2 regions of the Massilia sp. MP_M2 genome follow, and region 2 is predicted to be linked to the other one. Evidence: predicted binding sites of a transcription regulator. Region 2 holds the regulator's gene; the other holds the start of a gene.
The links. The regulator HrcA, encoded in region 2, represses chaperone genes, less so after heat shock. The targets are predictions, from matches to a motif close to TTAGCACTCNNNNNNNNNGAGTGCTAA.
Positions count from the first base shown of each region.

Region 1 (5,516 bases), on a different contig from region 2:
GAGCGCCCCACCACCGAGCAGGAAAAGAAACACTCGTGGATGGCGCGCCTGAAAGCCGGCCTGTCCAAGACCTCGAGCAACCTGTCGCTGCTGTTCGTCGGTGCACGCATCGACGAAGACCTGTACGAAGAACTCGAAGCGGCGCTCTTGATGTCCGACGCCGGCATTGCCGCCACCGAACACCTGCTCGCCGAACTGCGCCGCAAGGTGAAAGAAGACAAGCTGCTCGACGCAGCGGCCGTCAAGGGGGCGCTCAAGAGCCTGATGATCGAGATGCTGCTGCCGTTGCAAAAGCCGCTTGAACTGGGCCGCCACGCCCCGTTGGTGATGATGATCGCGGGCGTGAACGGCGCCGGCAAGACCACCACCATCGGCAAGCTGGCCAAGCACATGCAAAGCTTCGACCAGTCGGTGCTGCTGGCTGCGGGCGACACGTTCCGCGCCGCCGCGCGCGAGCAATTAATGGTCTGGGGCCAGCGCAACAACGTCACCGTGATTTCACAGCAGTCGGGCGATCCGGCCGCCGTTGCATTCGACGCGGTCCAGTCGGGCAAGGCGCGCGGCACCGACGTCGTCATGATCGACACGGCCGGTCGCCTGCCGACCCAGCTGCACCTGATGGAAGAGCTGAAAAAGATCAAGCGCGTGCTCGACAAGGGCATGCTTGGCGCACCGCATGAAATCCTGCTCGTCATCGACGGCAACACGGGCCAGAACGCGCTTTCGCAAGTAAAGGCGTTCGACGATGCGCTGGGCCTGACCGGCCTGGTCGTCACCAAGCTCGATGGCACCGCCAAGGGCGGCGTGCTGGCCGCAATCGCGCAGAACCGCCCGATTCCCGTGTACTTCATCGGCGTGGGCGAAAAGCTGGAAGACCTGCAGCCATTCAATGCCGAAGAATTCGTCGACGCCCTGCTCGGCTGATCGAACAAGGACCCCATGATTGCATTCCAGTCAGTATCGAAGCAGTACACCCATGGCGACGCGCGGGGCAGCTACGCGCTGCACGACGTCACGCTCGACATCGCCAAGGGCGAGCTCGTCTACCTGGCCGGCCCGTCGGGCGCGGGCAAGTCGACCCTGATGAAAATGGTTGCCGGCGTCGAGCGGCCAACCAGCGGCAAGGTGATCGTCAGCGGGCATGACGTCGGCCGCATCAAGCCGGCCGGGATTCCTTTCCTGCGCCGCAATATCGGCATCATCTTCCAGCAGCAACGCCTGCTCAACGACCGCAATATCCTGGCCAATACGATGCTGCCGATGCTGGTGACCGGTGCGCGCACGGCAGAAGCCGAGCAGCGCGCCCGCGCCGCGCTCGACAAGGTCGGCCTGCTCGACCGCGCGCGCGCGATGCCACTTGAACTGTCGGGCGGCGAACAGCAGCGCGTGGCCGTGGCGCGCGCGATCGTCAACCGGCCGCAGATCATCCTGGCCGACGAACCCACCGCCAACCTCGACCGCGTCGCGGCCGACAAGGTGCTCGATGCGCTGCGCTCGTTCCATGCGGTCGGCGTCACCTGCGTGATCTCGACCCACGACGATTACGTGCTGGAGCGCGCCGAGCGCGTCATCCGGCTCGAAAATGGCCAACTGGTCGGAGGTGCAGCATGAGCCCGTGGTTGCGCCAGCACCGTTTCGCCCTGGTGGCCGCGCTGTCGACCGTGCGCAAGTCGCCCGGCAGCTTCCTGTTCAACGTGCTCGTCGTCGCGCTGGCGCTCACGCTGCCGTTCGCGGGCCTCACCTTGCTCGACAATGTACGGCCGCTGTCCGAGCAGTTATCGGTCGACCCCGAGATCAGCCTGTTCATGGGCGAGGATGTCAGCCGCCCCGATGCACAGGCGTTGCTGCCGCAGATTCGCCAGATCGTGGCGCAAGGCAAGGGCGAGGTCACGTTCGTGCCGCGCGAAGAAGCCCTGGAGTCGCTCAAGGAACGCAGCAGCCTGGGCGGCGTGCTGGAAACGCTGGGCGAGAATCCGCTGCCGGACAGTTACGTGATGAAACTGGACGGCTTCGCCAACGCAGGCGCCGCGGCGCAGGTTGACGCCATCACCGAGCGCCTGCGTGCCCTGCCGGGCGTCGAGACGGTGCAGGTCGACTCTGCCTGGGTCAAGCGCCTGGCCGCGCTGCTCGGCATCCTGCGCCTGGCCCTGTTGCTGCTGGCCGGCACGCTCGGTATTGTCGTCATCGCCGTGGTGTTCAATACCATCCGCCTGCAAGTGCTGACGCAGAAGGAAGAAATCTCCGTCTCGCAACTGCTCGGCGCCACCAACGATTTCATTCACCGCCCGTTCTTCTACACCGGCGCCCTGCTCGGCCTGTGCGCGGGCGGCGTGGCGCTGGGCGTGGTGGCGCTGGCGCTGCACCCACTCAATGGCGCCATCGCTGAATTTGCACGGCTGTACGGCTCGCAATTCCAGCTGGCGCCGCTGGGCGGGCTGGCCATTGCCGGCTTGCTGGCGGTCAGTGCCGGACTGGGCCTGGTTGGCGCCCTGCTGTCGGTCCGTCGTCACCTGGCACGCATGCGCTGAGGGACTGCAGGGGTGCCGGCAGCGGCACTCCTACAATATTGCTGAATAAAAAAGATGGGCCCAGGGTATTGAAAAAACCCCACGTGGCACCACCTTTAGAGCAGGGCGAGGCGACCGTTGCGCTGCCTCCCCGATTACCTGGCCATCAACATGCGCCGCCGCGCGCCGATGCTCCTACGGTCACTTCGCACTTCCCTACGCTGTCTTGCGTAGAACTCCTACAGACCTTCCCAGGCGTACGTGCGTTAGTCAACAGAGCGGTTCTCCAGCACGCCTTACTCTGAACCTATCCGCGATTTCCCCCGTTTATCGGCTCAACCGTGGGCTGAATCAAGTGACTAGCCGACTGATGTTCCAGAATGGATTGCTTGCGGAATTAATTCCCATGGGCAATACTTTGGACAGTCTTAAGTTCTGGCCACGTTCTGGCACTCTATTTGGGGGAGTGCTAATATATGGTCCAAGGCAATCGAATTTCAAGAAAAAGTATCCGCTTAACACGAAGCGACATGCGCTTCGTGATGGCGTCACCGGCATGAGGCCGAGGCCCATCAGGATGCAGTAAGATTATTAAAAGGGAAATAAACATGTCCGCACAATCCGCATTGGTCCCGACCAGCAATCGTGCTCTGGGACTAGGTTTCACCGGCAATCTCGGCAATATCGATGCGTACATCTCGGCGGTGAACCGCCTGCCGATGCTGACGCACGAAGAAGAGATGTCGCTGGCAAAGCGGCTGCGCGACGATAACGATCTCGACGCAGCGCAAAAGATGGTGCTGTCGCACCTGCGCCTGGTGGTGTCGATCGCGCGTGGCTATCTGGGCTATGGCCTTCCACACGCCGACCTGATCCAGGAAGGCAATATCGGCCTGATGAAGGCAGTCAAGCGTTTCGACCCGAACCAGGGCGTGCGCCTGGTGTCGTACGCAATGCACTGGATCAAGGCCGAGATGCATGAGTACATTCTCAAGAACTGGCGCCTGGTGAAGGTCGCGACGACCAAGGCGCAGCGCAAGCTGTTCTTCAACCTGCGCAGCAACAAGACCGGTCTGGACGCGATGTCGCCGGGCCAGGTCGACGATCTGGCCAAGCTGCTGGGCGTCAAGCGCGAAGAAGTGATCGAGATGGAAACCCGTCTGTCGGGCCGCGACATCGCGCTCGAGTCGCCAACCGACGACGAAGACGACAAGTTCTCGCCGATCGCCTACCTGTCGTCGGAGCAGCAAGAACCGACCAAGGTACTCGAAGCGCAGCAGGTCACACGTCTGCAGTCCGAAGGCCTGGAATCGGCGCTCGGCAAGCTCGATCCGCGTTCGCGCCGCATCATCGAAGCGCGCTGGCTGGCCAACGACGACGGTTCGGGCGCCACGCTGCACACGCTGGCAGAAGAATTCAGCGTGTCGGCCGAGCGGATTCGCCAGATCGAATCGGCTGCCCTGAAGAAAATGAAGGGTACGCTGACGGCGTTTGTTTAAAGCCGCCCTGCTCTCTCTGGAACCCCGCCTTGGCGGGGTTTTTTTATGCGGTTTGGTTTTTTGCAATGGCGCTTCTGTGGATTTTTAGCTGTAGGGTGGACGGGTTGCCCGTCCACGCGTTCAACAAAATGTGGCCGCCACGAAACCGGAGTAATTTGAACGCGTGGACGGCATAGCCGCCTCGCCGGCCACGTCCACCCTACGGCTTTTTTGCGGCATCTACGCACGCTGAACGAACGCACAGGCTCGCGGCCCCAGCCCATTAAAGCAGCCGCCAACACGTTTGCGGCCCATTGGCTAGAATGGCCCTTCTGACACGTCAGCTCAAGGAAAAGCCATGCCTGATTCAACGCCGTATGTCCCGCCAACCGTCTGGACCCCGCCTGCTACGCCGGGCGGCGCCTTTGCCAGTATCAATCGCCCCGTCGCCGGATCGACCCACGAGGGGGCGCTGCCGGTAGGCGAGCACCCGCTGCAACTGTATTCGCTGGCCACGCCCAATGGCGTGAAGGTCTCGATCATGCTCGAGGAACTGCTGGCCGCCGGCCATGCGGGCGCCGAGTACGATGCCTGGCTGATCCGCATTAACGATGGCATGCAGTTTTCGAGCGGCTTTGTCGACGCCAACCCCAATTCGAAGATTCCCGCCCTGGTCGACCGCAGCGGTGCCGAGCCCGTGCGCGTGTTCGAATCAGGTGCCATCCTGGTGTACCTGGCCGAAAAATTCGGCGCTTTCCTGCCGAAGGATGGCGTGGCACGTACCGAGACGATGAACTGGCTGTTCTGGCAGATGGGCTCGGCGCCATTCATGGGCGGCGGCTTCGGCCACTTCTATGCGTATGCGCCCGAAAAACTGCAGTACCCGATTGACCGCTACGCGATGGAAACCAAGCGCCAGCTCGACGTACTCGACCGCCATCTGGCCGACAACCGCTACATGGCCGGCGACGACTACACGATCGCCGACATGGCCATCTGGCCGTGGTATGGCGGCATGGTGCTCGGTCAGCTGTACGACGCCGCCACGTTCCTGTCGGTGCACGAGTACAAGCACGTCAAGCGCTGGGCCGATGCGATCGCTGCGCGCCCGGCCGTGGTGCGTGGGCGCAAGGTCAACCGGTCGTTCGGGCCGGCAGAAGACCAGGTACTGGAACGCCACAGCGCTGCTGATCTCGACTGATCGCACGTGCCTGGGCATGCGCCGCTGCACAACGCCCCGCGACTGAGCAAGGCCTGCGTCATGCTTTGGGCGGCCGTTTCTTGTCCTGACGCTTCGTCGCGCGCGCCTTGTGCTGTTCCCAGCGGGCGGCAGGCAGGCGTGCATCTTGGAGCGAGCTTGCCCGCGTGTCGTGGTAATACGGCACGTCGGCCCACGCCACTTCGACCACGACTTCCCGGACGTCGGATAATTGCTGTGTCTCGAACGCCAGCTCGCCAGATTCGACAGACCCGGCGGAGCGCGACAGCTTGACGATCTTGTCGGGGACGCTCAGGTGAATTTCGGCTTCGC
Region 1 is NZ_JBCHJF010000001.1:814,122-819,637, forward strand. It holds gene ftsY (signal recognition particle-docking protein FtsY) at 1-924, shown strand, start outside; gene RCH14_RS03640 (ATP-binding cassette domain-containing protein) at 940-1,611, shown strand; gene ftsX (permease-like cell division protein FtsX) at 1,608-2,528, shown strand; gene rpoH (RNA polymerase sigma factor RpoH) at 3,116-4,006, shown strand; gene yghU (glutathione-dependent disulfide-bond oxidoreductase) at 4,344-5,186, shown strand; gene RCH14_RS03660 (hypothetical protein) at 5,245-5,516, opposite strand, start outside.
Region 1: a site for HrcA is predicted at 2,954-2,980, ahead of rpoH (RNA polymerase sigma factor RpoH). Genes of this name have one in related genera too.

Region 2 (5,516 bases):
GGACAGCAGCTGCGCGTGGTGGGCAATTTGCCGTACAACATTTCAAGTCCGCTGCTGTTCCACCTGGCGGACTTCGCTCACCTGATCGAAGACCAGCATTTCATGCTGCAAAAGGAAGTGGTCGAGCGCATGGTGGCCGCGCCGGGCAGCAAGACCTATGGCCGCCTGTCGGTGATGCTGCAATGGCGCTATGACATGTCGCTGATGTTCATCGTGCCGCCCACCGCGTTCGATCCGCCGCCGCAGGTTGAATCGGCCATCGTGCGCATGGTGCCGGTCAAGCAGCAACTGCCATGCGACGCCAAGCGTCTGGAAGCCGTCGTGGCCAAGGCCTTCTCGCAGCGGCGCAAGGTGATTCGCAACTGCGTGGCGGGGATGTTTACCGAGGCGCAGCTGGTGGAAGCGGGGATCGATCCGAGCGTGCGGCCCGAAGCCGTGAGCCTGGCGCAGTATGTGGCGCTGGCCAATCTGCCGAGCCAGGCCTAGTTGCTGCGGGCATCCGGCCCGCATGTCAACCAATCAAAGCGCCTCCAGAGGCGCTTTTTTCATGGATGCGCGATCAGACGTAGGGTGGACGGCGATGCCGTCCACGCGTTCAACGTAACGCGGCATGCCGCGGTGCAAAGTTTGTGTGAACGCGTGGGTGGAAAACCCGCCCACTCTACCGTCTTGGTACTGCGAAGAGAGACAGGCAAAAAAAAGGCCCGCTACAAGAGCGAGCCGAAATCCAATTCTTTTCTGAGGAGAGTTGGAGGAGACAGGATCAGTATGCTGCGTTACAGCATATAAATCCAATTTTCCTTTCGCATACTCGACATAAGAATTTCGTATAACTCTCGAGAGTTATGCGCCGACGCAGGTGACGTTGACGTTTTGTACTTTCACGTCACCCATCGTACCGGTCGGGTTTGCGACAGTGCAGACCTGGCCAACCGGCTGCTTGCTGACCGTGACGCCATAGGTAATGTTGAATTTCACCGGAGGCAGCTCATAGGCAATCGGGGTCGTGGAAGGTGGCGTTGCCGGCGTCGCTGCCGTGTAGGTGCCACCCGTGCTGCCATTGGCCAGCACCAGGCCGGCGCCGGTCAGGCCAGTGATCGTGCCGCCAACGGTGTATTCGTTGATCGTGCACTTCATCACGATGTCGATCGATACGAGACGGCCCGCCGTGTCGGCGTTGTTGGCGTAAAAACCGTTGACCGGTGCGCCGGGCTCGCAGAACTGGTGCTTCGGCTGCGTCAGGACCCGGACATCATAGGTATCGCCGTATTCCAGTTTGTCCGGGAAGGCAAAGCGAACAGGTGCTTCGGGGGTGGTTGGCGGTACGACCTTCAATGGCACGCCGGCATTGGTGAGGACCAGGTCCTCATAAACAAGGCCGTTCACCGTACCGGCAACGGTGAATTCTGCTTTGTCGCTGCCGCCACAGGCGGCCAGGCTTGCAGCCAGCGCCAGCGCAAGCGCCGGGCGGATCAGGGAAGACTTCATGCGTTTGACTCCAGAAAAATTAAGGTGCGCACGTGACGGTCACGTTGTTCACATCGGCCGCGCCCATGGTGCCGACGCCGTTGGCAATGGTGCAGCTCTGGTTGGCAGGATTCGTCAGAATCGACACGCCATAGGGCGCGTCTTGTGCGACGCGGGCCATGCTGAACGTGGTCGCGCCAGCGGGAACGATCACGCGGTTGGCGCCATTGACAAGAATCAGGTCGTTCTTGAGGTTGCTCACGGTGCCGGTCAGGGCCTGGGTTTTGAATTCGCAAGCGATCTGGATCGTCGTGACGTCGAAGCCTGCACGGCCCTTGTTCTGAGCCAGCCGGCACGTCGACGCATCGACATTGGTCGGCGTGCTCTTGATCTGCACATCATACTTGTCATCGGACGAGATGCGATTCGGGAAGAGGAACTGGGTCACGCCCGTACCGTTAGCCGGCACTGGGACTTCATAGTCAGAGCCGCCGTTATTGGTCAGGACCATGCCCGGCTTGGTCACGCCGGTAATCGTACCAGCCAGCAGCAGTTGGCCATCGCCGCCACCGCAAGCAGTCAACACGACCGCGCATGCCAGCGCTGCGCTTGCGCACAGGTAGGAACTCTTCATATATTCTCCAAAAAATCTAGCGGGAAAGCGCAGGCTGCGCGGTTGGAATTAAAAATCGCTCAACATTTTAGTTCATTTATTAGGCAACCGGTCCATTTGCGTCCCATTTCCATGTGTATCAGGTTGTAAGCACAATGTCACATAAGCAACGCGCCGACCGTGCGGTTTGCTTTTGGCGGCCTGCATCGCTATGCTGGCGTAGCGTTTTTTCATGCCTGTTCCCTGGAAGCCGATGACCCGCCGCCCCTGGCCCAAAGCCGTACTGTTCGACCTCGACGATACCCTGTGGCCAATCGTGCCCGTGATCCGGGCTGCCGAAACCATTCTATATACGTGGCTGCAGCAGCATGCACCGCGCGTGGCGGCCCGGTTCACGATCGACAGTCTGCGTCAGGCGCGCCTGGAATTGCTGGCACGCCAGCCCGAGTACGCCATCGACCTGAGCGCACTGCGCCACGCCGGTCTGGTCGCCGCGTTCGGGCAGGCAGGCGAGGATGTGGCACGGGTGGACGAGGCCATGGTCCTCTTCGTCGCCGCGCGCAATGCCGTGACGCTGTATGACGATGTGGCGCCGGGCCTGGCGCGGCTTCGGCAGCGAACTCTGCTCGGCTCGGTCACGAACGGCGTGGCCGATCTGGCCACGATCGGCCTGGCCGACCAGTTCCAGGCATCGGTGGCGGCGCGCGACTTTGGCCGCGCCAAGCCCGACCCGGGGATTTTTTTGGCCGGCTGCGCTGCGCTGGGCGTGCAGCCGGCCGACACCCTGTATGTGGGCGACGACCTGCTGCTCGATGTCCAGGGCGCCCAGCAGGCGGGCTTGCGCGCCGCCTGGATGAACCGCAGCGGCAAGGTCAATGAGCTGGCCGACCAGGTGCGGCCCGATGTCGAGGTGGACAGCATCGATGCGCTGCTCGCCTGGCTCGATGCCACACACGAGCCCCCACATAAGCCGCCACAGGAGCCGCCGCACGAGTTGCCACACGGATCCGCGCCGATGCGCGTATAACACTGGGATCGGTCAGCAACCCTTGCGCTGCCGTGCCGCGCCCCAATTTGATTCTCACCGCAGCACCACAGAAAAAGACGTTTCCCGGAACCATGCAACTCGATCACCGTGCCCAAACCCTGCTCAAAGCGCTCGTCGAACGCTATATTGCCGACGGCCAGCCGGTCGGCTCGCGCGCGCTGTCCAAGCTGTCGGGCCTGGAATTGTCGCCCGCGACGATCCGCAACATCATGGCCGACCTCGAGGACATGGGCTTTGTCGCCAGTCCGCATACATCAGCCGGCCGGATTCCGACGCCGCGCGGCTATCGCGTGTTTGTCGATACCCTGTTGACCGTCAAGCAACTCGATGAAACAACGGTCGGCGCCGAGCGCATGCGCCTGCCGCTGCAGCATCCGCAAAAGCTGATCGCCAACGCGGCGCAGATGCTCTCGTCGCTGTCGCAATTTGCCGGCGTGGTGCAAAGTCCGCGCCGCGAATCAGTGTTCCAGCAGATCGAATTTTTGCGTCTGTCCGAAAAGCGCATCCTGCTCGTGATCGTCGATCCGCGCGGCGATGTGCAGAACCGCCTGCTCTTGACCGATGTCGACTACACGCCGACGCAATTATCGCAATCGGCCAATTACCTGAACCAGAATTTTGCCGGCCAGTCGTTCGACGGCGTGCGCCAACGCCTGAGCGGCGAATTGCGCCAGCTGAGCAACGACATGGGGCGCCTGATGCATGCTGCGGTCGAGGCGGGCAGCGAGGCCATGGCCGACAGCGACGACGTGGTCATTTCCGGCGAACGCAACCTGCTGTCGGTGACCGACCTGTCGTCGAATATGAGTTCGCTGCGCCAGATGTTCGAAATGTTTGAGCAAAAGACCGGCCTGATGCAATTGCTCGACATGTCGAGCAAGGCCGGCGGGGTGCAGATCTTTATCGGCGGCGAATCGAACCTGGTGCCGATGGACGAGATGAGCGTGGTCACCGCGCCGTACGCCGTCGATGGCCGCATCGTCGGCACCTTGGGCGTCATCGGCCCCACGCGAATGGCGTACGAGCGGGTCATTCCCATCGTCGACATCACCGCCAAGCTGCTGTCGAACGCGCTCAGCCAGCCGTAAGGTCGCTAGACGCAAAAAAGGGCGCACGGGAAATTCCGGTGCGCCCTTTTTGTCGTGCAGCCTTGCCGGCCGCAGATGACTTAACTGGTCTTGCGCGCTGCCTGGCACTGCGGGCAACTGCCGTAGATCGCCAGCGCGTGGTCGACGATCGTGTAGCCATGGGTTTGGGCAATCATCTTCTGGCGGTGCTCGATTTCTTCGTCGTAGAACTCTTCGACCCGGCCGCAGGTGACGCACACGAGGTGGTCGTGGTGCGAGCCGGCATTGAGTTCGTAGATGGCCTTGCCGGTTTCGAAGTGGTTACGGTTGAGCAGGCCGGCCTGCTCGAATTGCGTCAGGACGCGGTAGACAGTGGCCAGGCCAACGTCCATATTCTCGGCCAACAAGATCTTGTAGACATCTTCGGCGGTGAGGTGACGCACGGCGCTGTTCTGGAAGATTTCCAGGATTTTCAGGCGCGGGAGCGTGGCCTTCAGGCCGCTTGCCTTCAGGTCGGTCGGATTGTTACTCATGTTTGTTACTCGCATATTGGCGGAGTGCTTTATGATATAGCGTTTTGAAAGCTCCCGCTCGAACGATTTGAGGTTACCTATGCGCGTCAAACAAGCCGTATCCCATCGATTTTCCGCCAAGGCGGTGCTGGCGGCAGGGCTCGTCTGCACGCTGACGCTGTCGGGCTGCGCATCCTGGCGCAACCAGACCCGTGCGGCGCCACCGGTGGCAACGGACGCTGCGGCCACTGCCGCCGATGCCGACAAGTCGGCCGCCATCGCCAATGCCGGCGCGCAGACGGTGCAGGCCTCGCGCCTGCAAAAGTTCCTGTGGATCTTCTCGCCTTACCGTCCGGACATTCAGCAGGGTAACTTCGTCTCGCAAGAGATGCTGAACCAGCTGAAGGCCGGCCAGACGCGCGACCAGGTGCGCTTCCTGCTCGGCTCGCCTCTGCTGCTCGATGCCTTCCATGCCGACCGCTGGGATTACCCGTTCTACCTGGCCCGTGGCAATGGCGAACTGACCACCAGCCGCGTCACCGTGTTCTTCAAGGATGACGTGGTCGAGCGTTTCGAAGGCGGCAACCTGCCAAGCGAGCGCGACTACATCGACCGTATCGCGGGCCCTGCCAAAGTGCCTGAAAAGAAAGACAAGCCGGAAAGCCGTCCGGTCGCACCGATTACGGTGACCGCCCCGGCAACCCAGCAGTAAGGATTGCCATGACGATGTTGAATATCGCCGTAGCCGGCGCCAGCGGCCGCATGGGCCGCATGCTGATCGAAGCCATCCAGTACGCACCCGACGCCCG
Region 2 is NZ_JBCHJF010000004.1:380,075-385,590, reverse strand. It holds gene rsmA (16S rRNA (adenine(1518)-N(6)/adenine(1519)-N(6))-dimethyltransferase RsmA) at 1-486, shown strand, start outside; gene RCH14_RS12030 (hypothetical protein) at 844-1,488, opposite strand; gene RCH14_RS12025 (hypothetical protein) at 1,508-2,101, opposite strand; gene RCH14_RS12020 (HAD family hydrolase) at 2,334-3,107, shown strand; gene hrcA (heat-inducible transcriptional repressor HrcA) at 3,200-4,216, shown strand; gene fur (ferric iron uptake transcriptional regulator) at 4,297-4,728, opposite strand; gene RCH14_RS12005 (outer membrane protein assembly factor BamE) at 4,808-5,419, shown strand; gene dapB (4-hydroxy-tetrahydrodipicolinate reductase) at 5,428-5,516, shown strand, end outside.